DNA from 3 places in the Marinilactibacillus sp. XAAS-LB27 genome. Region 1 is predicted to be linked to each of the others. Evidence: predicted binding sites of a transcription regulator. Region 1 holds the regulator's gene; each other region holds the start of a gene.

Region 1 (4,271 bases):
ATGACAGTACAGTACTTTTTTATCAATTTTCAAGTAATTTCTTTTTGTGTGCATTTCCCCATTGATGGAGAGCATCAAGAATGGGTTCCAACGTTCTACCATAGGCAGTGACGGAATACTCCACCCTAGGGGGAACTTCTGGAAAAACTTCTCTGGTTATAATCAGTTGAGATTCCAATTCACGTAATTGCTTAGTTAACATTTTTTGTGTGATTTCCGGAATGGCTCTCTTAATTTCGCTGAAACGCATTGGACTGGTATGCATTAAATTCAATAAAATAACAGGGGTCCATTTACCAAATAAGATGTCTAAAGGTTCATTTACTTTGCAATGTTCTGGTTCTAGATCAGATATCATCTGTACACCTCCATTAGTATATTAAGTATACTATAGCACTATAAAGTACCTACTTCAATAGATAAAGAATCATGTTATAATTAACTTACTAATTATAAGAGGAATGATACATTTATGATCAACAATCGAATTTTACCAAAAATTGATGAAAGTAAAGGGCTTGAGTTTGGCTTATACACACTTGGAGACCATTTACCAAATCCACATACTGGAAAAAGAATTTCTGCTCAACAAAGAATCAAAGAGATTATAGAGACGGCTGTACTAGCTGATGAAGCTGGGATAGATATTTTTCAACTTGGGGAATCTCACCAAGATCATTTTGTATCGCAAGCACATATGATCATTTTATCGGCTATAGCACAAGCTACAAATCAGATCAAAATATCATCAGGATCAACAATTATCAGTACGTCTGATCCGGTCCGTGTTTTTGAAGATGCCGCAACAATCGATCTATTATCTAATGGTCGTATGGAAATCGTAGCGGGTCGTGCTTCAAGAGTAGGCTTATACGATTTGCTAGGATATGATCTTAGAGACTATGAAGCGTTATTTGAAGAAAAGTTTAACTTATTACTAGGAATCAATGAAAATGAAAGGTTGAGTTGGAAAGGGGAATACCGTGCACCTCTAAATGATGCACACGTTATACCTAGACCAGATAACGACCAGAATGGTCTACCAATATGGAGAGCAGTGGGAGGCTCTTATGCTTCTGCACAAAAAGCGGGATTAATGGGTGTTCCAATGTATCAAGCGCACTTGGGAGGACCGGCATCTGAATTCAAGAAACCGATTGATCTTTACAGAGAAACAGCTGCCGAAGCTGGGTACGATATTAAAACATTACCAGTAGCAACAGCAGGCTTCTTTTATGCTAGTACGAATAAAATGGACGCCTTCCGAGAATACTATCCTCACGTTAATGAAGGAATGAAAAAAACAAATGGACAAGGATTTCCTAAGCAAGCATTTGCTCACGGACAAGACTACAGAAGTGTCATCAATGTAGGAGACCCAGAATTAATTATTGAAAAAATACTTTATCAGCATGAATTATTCGGAAATCAACGCTACATTGCCCAACTGGATTTTGGTGGTGTTACTATGGATGATATTAAGAAAAATATTGACATTATTGGTGAGAAAATCTTACCAGCGATTAGAAAGCACACTAAAAAATAAGGAGTAGATTAGATGAATATCGTCGTATTAGCAGGTTCAAACGTCGGGGAGAAGTCTTCTATAGTGGCTAATAAAGTCATGGCTGAACTTGAAGTAAAGTATGGCGGAGATCATATGTATTCGCTATTGGATTTAAAAGATTATGAGATGCAATTTAGTGATGGAAGAAATTATCTTGATTATACTGGGGATAATAAACTGATCACAGAAACCATTATGGCAGCAGATATCCTTATTATCGCGACACCGATATTCCAAGCATCCATACCTGCTGTATTGAAAAACGTCTTTGATTTACTACCACAAAGCGCTTTACAAAATAAAGTTTCGGCAATCATTGCAACAGCAGGGTCAAATAGACATTATTTAATACCTGAGCAGCAACTTAAGCCTATCCTCAGCTATATGAAATCTAATATTGTACCAAATTATGTTTTCTTGTTGGATACAGACTATACAGCTGGAAAAATTAATAATGACGATATTCATTTCAGACTTGAAAAACTCATTGAGGATACAGTTATACTTGCAACCGCCTATAAAGGAATTTGGGGAGCACAAGAAGAAGCATACGGATTCTAAAAAAAGGCAGCCATGACTATGAAGTGTTTTACCTTCACAGCATGACTGCCTTTTCGTTTTAACCTATTCTAGTAGATATGTGATCTGTATAAAGAAACAACTTTACCTAAGATAGAGACATCAGATAATATAATCGGATCCATCGTATCATTTTCTGGTTGAAGGCGAATATAACCTTGTTCTTTATAGAATCTTTTGCACGTTGCTTCTTCATCATCAGTCATTGCAATAACGACGTCACCATTTTGAGCGGATTCTTGTTTTCTGACGATGACTTGGTCACCATCAAAAATTCCAGCATTAATCATACTGTTACCACGAATGGTCAACATGAAAAGATTACCTTTATCAATTTCTAAGTCATTAGGAATTGGAAAATAATCCGTTGCTTCTTCAACGGCTAAGATAGGTTCTCCGGCGGTAACAACACCTAATAATGGAATATGATTTTCAAATTCATCAATTCCAATTTTAATCAAACCTTCTTTAGTGAATTCAATTGCTCTTGGTTTTGAAGGATCTCTCAAGATAAAGCCATTCTTTTCTAGTCTAGCTAAATGGCCATGCACAGTAGAAGTGGAAGATAATTCAGTGGCAGATCCAATTTCTCGAACAGTAGGTGGATATCCTCTTTTGTTTACTTGTTCATGAATATAACGTAAAATTTCGATTTGTTTTTCGCCTTTACGGCCTCTAGTAGTCATATTGTAACACCTCATCCCTTCAAATTGTCGTTTAAATTAAGTATAATAATAGTCTAGTGTATGATTCAGTGAATAAGAGTTCACAATGTTCGTAAACTTTAGTAAAATTATATCATATACCGAACATCTAATCAAACGAATGTTCGAAATAAGCTTGGATTTCCCTAGGAAATTAGATTCTTAAGCACATTTGTATTACAATGGTTGTTCGCAATAGGATGCACTAAAAGAAAAAGTATAGGCTAGAAAGCCTAATAGGAGGATATAAAATGTTAGCAAAAGACCAATTAGATAGAATTAATGAGTTAGTTAGAAAACAAAGAAGCGAAGGTTTGACACAGGAAGAAGTAACTGAGCAGAAAGATCTTAGAGAAAAATACATTAAAGCTTTTAGATCTGGTATGAGAAATCATATAGAAGGAATGAAAATTGTAGATCCAGATGGTCAAGACGTTACCCCAGAAAAACTTAAAGGGATTCAAAAAGATAAAGGAATCCATAATAGAGACTAATCTCCTTCCAAATAAAGACGTACGGACAAATTTACGAATGTTCTATGAAAGCGTTGAATAAAACTAATATAAATAGTACAATGATTAGGAGCGTTACCACTTTTAGCAATAGGAAGGAATGAGTTACTTGTTTGATAAAACTGATCAAATGGCTGTAGATACAATTCGAACTCTTAGTATTGACGGCGTTCAAAAAGCAAATTCTGGACACCCTGGATTACCAATGGGTGCTGCACCAATGGCTTACACACTATGGACACGTCACTTGAATGTTAATCCGAAAAATTCGAAATGGTTCGATCGCGATCGCTTTGTTTTGTCTGCTGGACACGGATCAATGTTACTTTATAGCTTATTGCATTTAGCAGGTTATGATGTAACAGTTGATGATTTGAAGAATTTCCGTCAGCTAGATAGTCGTACACCAGGACACCCTGAAGTACACTATACTGACGGTGTTGAAGCAACGACTGGTCCTTTAGGACAAGGCGTAGCGAATGCAGTAGGTATGGCTATGGCAGAAGCGCACTTGGCTTCAACCTATAATCAGGGAGACCACAACATCGTTGATCACTACACATATGCACTATGTGGAGATGGTGATTTAATGGAAGGCGTATCTCAAGAAGCGGCTTCTCTAGCAGGACACCTTAAATTAGGTAAAATGATCATGCTTTATGATTCCAACGACATTTCTTTGGATGGGCCTACTTCAAAAGCTTTCACCGAAAACGTTGGGAAACGTTTTGAAGCTTATGGTTGGGAACATATTCTTGTTGAAGATGGTAACGATTTGGACGCTATTGATAAAGCCATTACGGCTGCAAAAGAATCAACTGATAAACCAACTTTAATTGAAGTTAAAACTGTTATCGGCTTTGGTGCTCCTAATGCAGGAACACACACTGTTCACGGCGCTCCTCTTGG
Region 2 (4,271 bases), on a different contig from region 1:
ATATCACTGAATACGCTGAAGTGAAAGTGAAGTATGAAGAAGCGAGACCTGTTGTTGGTTGGCTCTTCCTTGATAATTACGATGAGGTTGTTCAAGGGCTGGATGACCGTGGAGTGTCAGGATTTAATAGCTTGATTACGACCTATTTATCAAATTGGGGTAAGCAACATAGTATCTTTTACAAAAAGACTTCTGAGGATAAATACTTTCTTTTATTAAACAGAAGTGAGTTAAAAAGAATTGAAAATGAGAAATTTAATATCATAGACAATATTAGAGATAGAACGTCAAAACGAAATTTACCGCTTACAATTAGTATCGGTATTGCTTACGGAGATGATGACTTTGATAAGCTTGCTGAACTGGCACAAAGCAATTTGGACTTAGCACTGGGCCGTGGTGGAGATCAGGCCATCGTTAAAGAGGTTGATCAAGAACCTAGGTACTACGGTGGTAAAACGAATCCAATGGAAAAACGTACAAGAGTGCGTTCGAGAATGATCAGTCAAGCTATGCAAGAATTAATCAAAGGAAGCGATCAAGTGTTCGTCATGGGTCATAAGAACCCGGATATGGATGCTATCGGATCTTCACTAGGTATAGCCCGTATTTCTATGATGCTTAAAAAGAAATGCTGGGTCGTTATTGATCAGGATGACTTAAGTAATGACGTAGGTAAGCTGATGAATGAAATTGAGAAACAAAATCAAGTGAATCAGAATATCATTTCTCCTGCCGAAGCTCAAAATATCATTACAGAAAATGATTTAGTTGTTTTAGTAGACCATCATAAACCATTGCTATCTATTGCACCAAACTTGCTCAAGAAAACGAAGAAAAATATCGTTATCGATCATCATAGACGTGGAGAAGAGTTTACCGAAAATCCATTACTTGTTTATATTGAACCATACGCTTCTTCAACTGCTGAGCTGATTACAGAGTTATTCGAATATGTATCGTCGGATGGGGAACCAATCAACCGTATTGAAGCGACAGCCATGCTAGGTGGTATTATTGTAGACACGAATAACTTTAGCTTACGTACCGGTTCAAGGACGTTTGATGCAGCCAGCTATTTGCAGTCCGTCGGCGCGAATTCTACAATGATCCAAAGATTATTGAAAGAAGATCCAGAAACTTATCTGAGACGTAGTAAATTAATTGAAACCATTGAGTTTGTTCATGAAGGTGTCGCAGTTGCTCATGGCAAAGACCAGCAGATTTATCCGCCCGTTACATCAGCACAAACTGCGGATACGATGTTGAGTATGTCAGGTGTTGAAGCAGCCTTTGTCATTACAAAACGTTCAGATGATATGGTTGGGATCAGTGCAAGAAGTCTAGGTAAGATCAATGTACAGATCATCATGGAAAAAATGGGTGGAGGCGGACACTTGTCCAATGCAGCTACTCAGATTGATGGGAAATCTGTACAAGAAGTTAGAGAAGAATTAATCGCACAAATCAAAACAGCATTTGACTAATTTAAATAAGAGGAGCGTTTAACTATGGAAGTAGTTTTATTGAAAGATGTCAAAGGTACAGGAAAAAAAGGCGAAATCAAAAATGTATCAGACGGATACGCTAATAACTTTTTATTGAAAAAAGGATTGGCAAAAGAAGCAACAAACTCAGCAGTAAAAGAACTATCTGCTAAGAAAAATGCTATGAAGCGTGAAGAAAATGAGATTTTAGAAGCAGCCAAACAAGATAAGAAAAAAATAGAAGACAATTCAATCGAACTTCATGAAAAAGCGGCAGAAGATGGCCGACTGTTCGGATCTGTTACAACTAAACAGATTGCTAAAGAGCTAGAAAAACAACTCGGTATTAAAGTTGATAAACGTAAACTGAATCAACCAATACCAATGAGAGCAGTAGGATCTCAAAACGTAGAAGTGAAGTTGCACAAAGAAGTAACTGCAGAATTGACGGTTCGTGTAACAGCAATAGACTAATCAGTAAAAGGGAGAGGCTCTAGAAGCTTCTCCCTTTTCTCTGCTTTTAAAGGACGATAAAATAAAGTAATAAGAATCGTAAACAATTGTTCCCTTATATACTTTTAGAATGAGATATTGTACAATTAAGAATGAATTTGTGACCTATAAGGTGCGAAAGGAAGAATACACATTGGCTATGGAACCATTAGGCGATCGTTTACCACCACAAAATATTGAAGCCGAGCAATCTGTACTGGGATCTATTTTACTAAACCCTGAAGCATTGATTCCGGCGATGGAATACATTGAATCGACAGATTTCTATCGTCGTGGACACCAACTGATTTTTCAGACGATGATTGATTTGAGTGAGCGGAACGAAGCATTAGATGTTGTAACGATTGCGGATATGCTGGAATCAAGAAATCAGCTTGAAGATATTGGTGGGACACCTTATTTGGCTGATATAGCGACTACAGTGCCTACAGCTGCAAACGTAGAGTATTACTCCAAGATTGTCGAAGAGCGCTCTATACTACGTCGGTTGATCCAGACAGCAACAGAAATTGCCTCAAGAGGATATGACGAAGCAAGCGATCTTCCCAACCTTCTAGATGATGCGGAAAGAAAGATACTTGAAGTGTCCGAAAAGAGAAGTCGTAGTGGATTTGTCAATATCGAGACAGTTCTAAGAGAAACGATCAATAATATTGATGAACTATTTCAAAATGATGAAGAAATCACAGGGATTTCTACTGGATATAAAGCATTAGACCAGATGACTGCTGGATTACATGAAGATGAGCTGATTATACTAGCAGCGAGACCGGGTGTAGGTAAAACAGCATTTGCTTTAAATGTAGCACAAAATATCGGGACGAAAACAGACGAAACCGTTGCGATTTTTAGTTTAGAGATGGGTGCGGAGCAACTAGTTAACCGTATGTTATGCGCGGAAGGCACCATAAATGCTTCGAATTTAAGAACAGGGAAGCTGACTGAAGAAGAGTTCACTAAGCTGTTTGTTGCAATGGGCAGTCTTTCTAAGGCAAATATTTATATTGATGATACACCAGGAATCCGTACAGCAGAAATCAGAGCGAAGTGCCGTCGCTTGAAGCAAGAGCGAGGTAGTTTGGGATTGATCGTAATTGATTATCTTCAACTGATTGAAGGTTCGGGTAAAGAAAGTCGTCAGCAGGAAGTATCGGATATCTCTAGACAGTTAAAGAAATTAGCTAAAGAGTTATCGGTTCCTGTTGTTGCCTTGTCACAGCTTTCTCGTAGTGTAGAGCAAAGACAAGACAAACGACCAATTTTAAGTGATTTGAGAGAGTCAGGATCGATTGAGCAAGATGCCGATATCGTTGCCTTTTTATACCGAGAAGATTACTACCGTAATGAAGATGAGGAAGATGAAGACGAGTCAGCTGAAGATAATGTCGTCGAAATTATTCTGGAAAAAAACCGTTCTGGAGCACGTGGGACGGCCAAACTCTTATTTATTAAAGAGTACAATAAATTTTCTTCACTAACTTATTATCCGGAAGATCAGATACCGGAGTATTAACGTCATAAAATCCCTACTAATCTAAGTTGATTTAACTCTCTTAGATTAGTAGGGATTTTTTAGTATAAAAAAGTAAACCTTTTCATACTAAAGGATAGACTGGTATACTAAAAATAATCAGAGTTTAAAACGGAGATGAGGTAGTGCAAATGGATCAGAAGGATGAACAGGGATTAGATATATGGATTAATCTAAGGTTCTCTACTCAGAAACACACAGATAAAGAAACTGTACTGAAGAATCTATCTATGTGGATTTCTAGTCAAATAAGAGAGAAAAGTGATCCTCAAGAACTACTATCCAGTATCCAAGAAAGAGAAGCATTAGGTACAACGGGCTTTGGCGATGGTTTCGCCATTCCTCATGGAAAGGTAAAGAATCTAAAAAAACCAGCTTTAATAGTCGTTCGTTTAGAAGAAGCGACCCAATGGGATGCGTTAGATGATCAAAAAGTGGATCATTTGTTTATCATATTGGTTCCTAAAGAGGATACGGATAATAGACATTTATCCTTGTTATCGACACTAGCCTATCATCTAATGGATGATGAAATAAAAAAACAGGTTAAAACGATTCAGGAAGAAAAAGAAATGAGATGCTTAATAGAAACGATTTTTGAAAAAGGAAGATAGGGAGGAATTATCTTGAATATCATTGCGGTTACGGCTTGTGCTACGGGTGTTGCGCATACGTTTATGGCTAAAAAAGCTTTGGAAAATGCTGCAGTTAAACAAGGTCATCAGATAAAAGTCGAGACT
Region 3 (4,271 bases), 170 kb from region 1:
GGAACGCTCACCATCACCCGTTACATTTGCAGGAACTCTTAACAAGACGGCTTTCACCTTACCATCAAGTACAAAGAACCGATATTCCGTTCCAGCTGCGTAATCTTCTACTAGTACCGAAGCATCTTCACTAAATGCAATATCAATGGCTTCTTCAAAGTCTTCTATACTCGGAGAATGCTTAAAGACCGTAATGCCTAATCCGTAATTAGTCGACTTAGGTTTAACAACTATAGAACGATTCTCAAATTTATAAAAATCGTCAAGCGCATCTTTTTTAGTTTGGTATTCTTCTCCACCAGGTACTTTGAATCCTTTGCTTTTAAGAATTTTTTTCGTAACCGTTTTGTTTTCCATGATCCAGTGTGAAATATAGGTATCCTTAGCGGTCATGTTTCCGTTTTTCACATACTCTTCGTGTCCTTTGTGAGACAACTTCAAAAATTGGTCGACTTCATCCAGAACTTCTAATCGAATACCTTTTTGTAGTGTATCGAAAATCAATAATTGAGAAGACATCTCCATCGTCTCAAAACCACTAAGAAGATAGGGTTTTTCATTCGCTTCTTTTTTATAGCCTTGTCCAAGAGTTTTCCCAATTTCAAGATATCGGTCCACTGATTTTATTTGACTGGTCAGTTTAGCAGCAAGTGTCTTCTCTGGATAGTTGAACTGCTCTACAGCCGTATCCACTACTTCATGATACACCGCATCTAAATCCAGTTCTTCTGCCATTTGCTTCATAATTTCTAAAAGCTCAAGACCTTCTTCATGGTACTTTGTTTGGCTAAATGGATTTTCCACAGAAACTTCTTCGTTCTTACGAGTTCCTTCTTGAATCATAGCCGAATCTTTGGAATCTTCCATCCAAATCATGAGCACAAAAAACAGATGAATAAACGTTGCTTGTTCCTTCGTCAATCCAAGAGCACTATAAGGATTGATATCAAATGGTCTGAACTCAACATACTCAATACCGGTCTCGATCATACGACCAATTTTCTTGGATTTACCTCTTAGTCGAGCCGCTCCGTAAAATTCTCGTTCTTCACTAAGCGTGCCTTTTGCAACCATATCTTCAACATCTTGCACGTAGTGCTGTAATTCGTCATAACGAACAACGATATCGTTCGTGTTGTGATAGCCGTGCTGACTATTGCGGATAGAACGAATTGGATCCTTTAAAATAGATTCTTTTTTATCTATTTCAAAAAATGATTCATGTGCAAATGGTGCAGCACCGAATAGATAGGTCAATATCCATTGATGACTTAAGAAATTACGCGCCAGTTTAAGATGAATTTCATCCTTAACTTCTTTAGCTGTTCTGTACGTTTCTTGTTTTTCGAATATAGCTTGGATAAAATCATCCGAAAATGCAAAATTATAGTGGATACCACTGATCAATTGCTTTTTCTTTCCATATTTTTTTGCGAGTTTTTCTCTGTAAGCTACTTCACTTTGATCACTAACTCTTACAATTGGGATCTGCTCTGTGTCGGGTAAAACAGCTGGCATACTAAACGGCCAAACGTATTCACTGTGACTAATGGAGCGTTGGGTAACATCATTTAATGCTTGCATCCACTTGAACGCTTCATCGAGAGATGCCATAGGTGGTGTTACAACTTCCAGCTGTGCTTCGCTGAAATCAGTTTGAATATAGGGATGGTACGAACGGTCCCCAAAAACTGCAGGATGGTCTTCTAGCGAAAGTCGCTGCTCTTCATCCACACGAATGCCTTCTTTTTCAATACCAAAAGATCCTTGCATTACACTTTTATTTAATCGATTATTGCTGATTATTCCTTTAATATCCATCATATCATGCCCTCATCTATTCCCTTTTTGGAACTAATTCACTATACATAGTATCACAAAGTAGTACGTCTAAACAGTATAAGATTGCGATAAATATTTTCTCTATACACAAACGGACGTTCACTAAAATTAGAGATTCTATTTTTCTCGTGTTATACTACTTATAATGAAATCGAAAGGAGCTGTTAGTTTGAGTCAGCCATTAGCTTATCGTATGCGACCCACTTCTATAGATATGATTGTTGGACAAGAACATCTTGTAGGAAAAGAAAAAATTATCTGGCGTATGGTTGAAGCTAAACGCTTATCTTCCATGATTTTATATGGACCACCAGGAATTGGAAAAACTAGTATTGCAAGTGCCATTGCGGGATCAACTCAGTATGCTTTTAGAATGCTCAATGCAGCAACTGATTCAAAAAAAGATTTACAAATTGTTGCTGAAGAAGCAAAAATGAGTGGAACGGTTATTTTATTATTAGATGAGGTTCATCGGTTAGATAAACCAAAACAGGATTTCCTCTTACCTCACCTTGAAAGTGGTCGTATCATCTTGATCGGTGCTACAACAGAAAATCCATATATTTCTATTCATCCGGCTATTAGAAGCCGATCCCAAATATTTGAATTACAACCACTATCCGAAGAACAAATCAAATCGGCACTAAACAGAGCTTTAACTGATAAGGAAAGCGGTCTAGGCAAGCTGTCACTTGTTGTAGATGAGCAGGCTCTAACGCATTTTGCTAGAGCAACGAACGGAGACCTTAGAAGTGCTCTGAATGCTCTTGAACTGGCTGCTGAGTCGACTCCCGTAGATGATGAAGACATCATCCGAGTTACATTAGCGATAGCCGAAGAATGTTTGCAAAGAAAAGTGCTCACCCATGATAAAGATGGTGATGCACACTATGATGTTATTTCAGCTTTCCAAAAATCCATCCGAGGTAGTGATGTTCATGCCGCCTTACATTATATGGCACGACTGGTTGAAGCTGGGGAGCTTCAAATTATCTGTAGAAGACTAATGGTTATTGCCTACGAAGATATCGGTCTCTCAAATCCTGCCGGCGCTGCTCGAGCTGTAACAGCCGTTCAATCTGCAGAAAAATTAGGGTTCCCCGAAGCAAGAATTCCGTTAGCAAATGCAGTCATTGAATTAGCACTTTCTCCAAAATCAAATTCTGCTATATCTGCAATCGATCAAGCACTTTCAGACGTAAGGCAAGGAAAAAGTGGACACGTGCCTAATCATTTAAAAGATAGTCATTATAGCGGAGCAAAGGAGCTTGATCGAGGAGTCACTTATAAATACCCACATGCCTATCCTGATTCATGGGTAGAACAACAATATTTACCTGATTCGCTAAATGGAGCCCTGTACTATGTCCCCAATTCAAAAAGTAAATTTGAGGAAGCATTGTCAAAACAATACAACAAGTTCAATTCATAAACTTAATCAAACGAACAAACGATTACACTGAATTATTTTGCTTATATTGTTTTAAGTACACAATTCAACTGATTGACAAAGTTAGGATTCGATGCTATTATAAGAGTAAGATTTCTGAGGTGTACGCGTTGTCGGCTACTGTGTTGACCGAACATATTCTTTAAAACCTGGGATTCTGAAGGAAGAATTCATGTCATGCCTTATCACTTGGTAGTCAGATATTTTTCCGGTGAAGCCCACCTGCTATATTGCGGGTTCAACCAAACACGACAATCTACCGGCACCATCGGATTTCTTATACTTAGCAATTGAACCACTTTAGGAAACTAAAGTGGTTTTTTTATACCCTTCTTTTGCAAAAAGGTTAAACTATTATCATAATCTCTATTTTTTCTTGTATACTATAGATATACAATTACAGAAAACTTGAATACAAAGGAGAGGAATCCCTATGTTACAAGAATACAATAAAATACTCGTTGCTGTTGATGGTTCTCAGGCGGCAGAAAAAGCTTTCAAAAAAGCCGTTGCTGTGGCCGAACGAAATCGTGCTGCTCTAGTTTTAGCTCATGTTATAGATACACGTGCTTATCAGTCTTTTTCTACTTTTGATGGATCCATTGCTGATAATGCCAGAGAAGAAGCGCAGAACACTTTAGAACAGTACAAAGCTGAAGCTGAAAAAGACGGCGTTTCTAATGTGAAAATTGTACTTGAATATGGTTCTCCAAAAGTAATGGTTGCTAAACAAATTCCTGAGTCTAACGATGTCGATTTGATTATGCTAGGTGCTACAGGACTAAATGCTGTTGAGCGAATATTTGTGGGTTCCGTTTCTGAATATGTCATTCGACACGCAGATTGTGATGTACTGGTCGTTCGAACAGATGTGAAAAATAACTTAATTAAATAACAACATGCAAAAAAGCACATTGCCCTTCCTCATAAAGGCAATGTGCTTTTATTTAGTTGTTATCTAAGTTTTTCAACGTCACGA

What was found. Region 1 encodes LexA, which represses DNA repair genes until DNA is damaged. Its sites were predicted from a motif close to CNAACANNTGTTNG; they were not measured.
Region 2: the regulator LexA is predicted to act here: its motif matches at 2,041-2,054, upstream of dnaB (replicative DNA helicase).
Region 3: the regulator LexA is predicted to act here: its motif matches at 1,931-1,944, upstream of VXN63_RS03425 (replication-associated recombination protein A).

The regions. Positions count from the first base shown of each region.
Region 1 is NZ_JAYXKP010000001.1:547,794-552,064, reverse strand. It holds gene VXN63_RS02670 (winged helix-turn-helix transcriptional regulator) at 23-358, opposite strand; gene VXN63_RS02665 (LLM class flavin-dependent oxidoreductase) at 473-1,546, shown strand; gene VXN63_RS02660 (NADPH-dependent FMN reductase) at 1,559-2,128, shown strand; gene lexA (transcriptional repressor LexA) at 2,197-2,832, opposite strand; gene VXN63_RS02650 (DUF896 domain-containing protein) at 3,102-3,344, shown strand; gene tkt (transketolase) at 3,472-4,271, shown strand, end outside.
Region 2 is NZ_JAYXKP010000007.1:38,404-42,674, forward strand. It holds gene VXN63_RS09410 (DHH family phosphoesterase) at 1-1,487, shown strand, start outside; gene rplI (50S ribosomal protein L9) at 1,512-1,961, shown strand; gene dnaB (replicative DNA helicase) at 2,140-3,513, shown strand; gene VXN63_RS09425 (PTS sugar transporter subunit IIA) at 3,663-4,145, shown strand; gene VXN63_RS09430 (PTS fructose transporter subunit IIB) at 4,158-4,271, shown strand, end outside.
Region 3 is NZ_JAYXKP010000001.1:714,725-718,995, forward strand. It holds gene gshAB (bifunctional glutamate--cysteine ligase GshA/glutathione synthetase GshB) at 1-1,824, opposite strand, end outside; gene VXN63_RS03425 (replication-associated recombination protein A) at 2,012-3,274, shown strand; RNA gene ssrS (6S RNA) at 3,383-3,571, shown strand; gene VXN63_RS03435 (universal stress protein) at 3,726-4,187, shown strand; gene VXN63_RS03440 (acetate/propionate family kinase) at 4,247-4,271, opposite strand, start outside.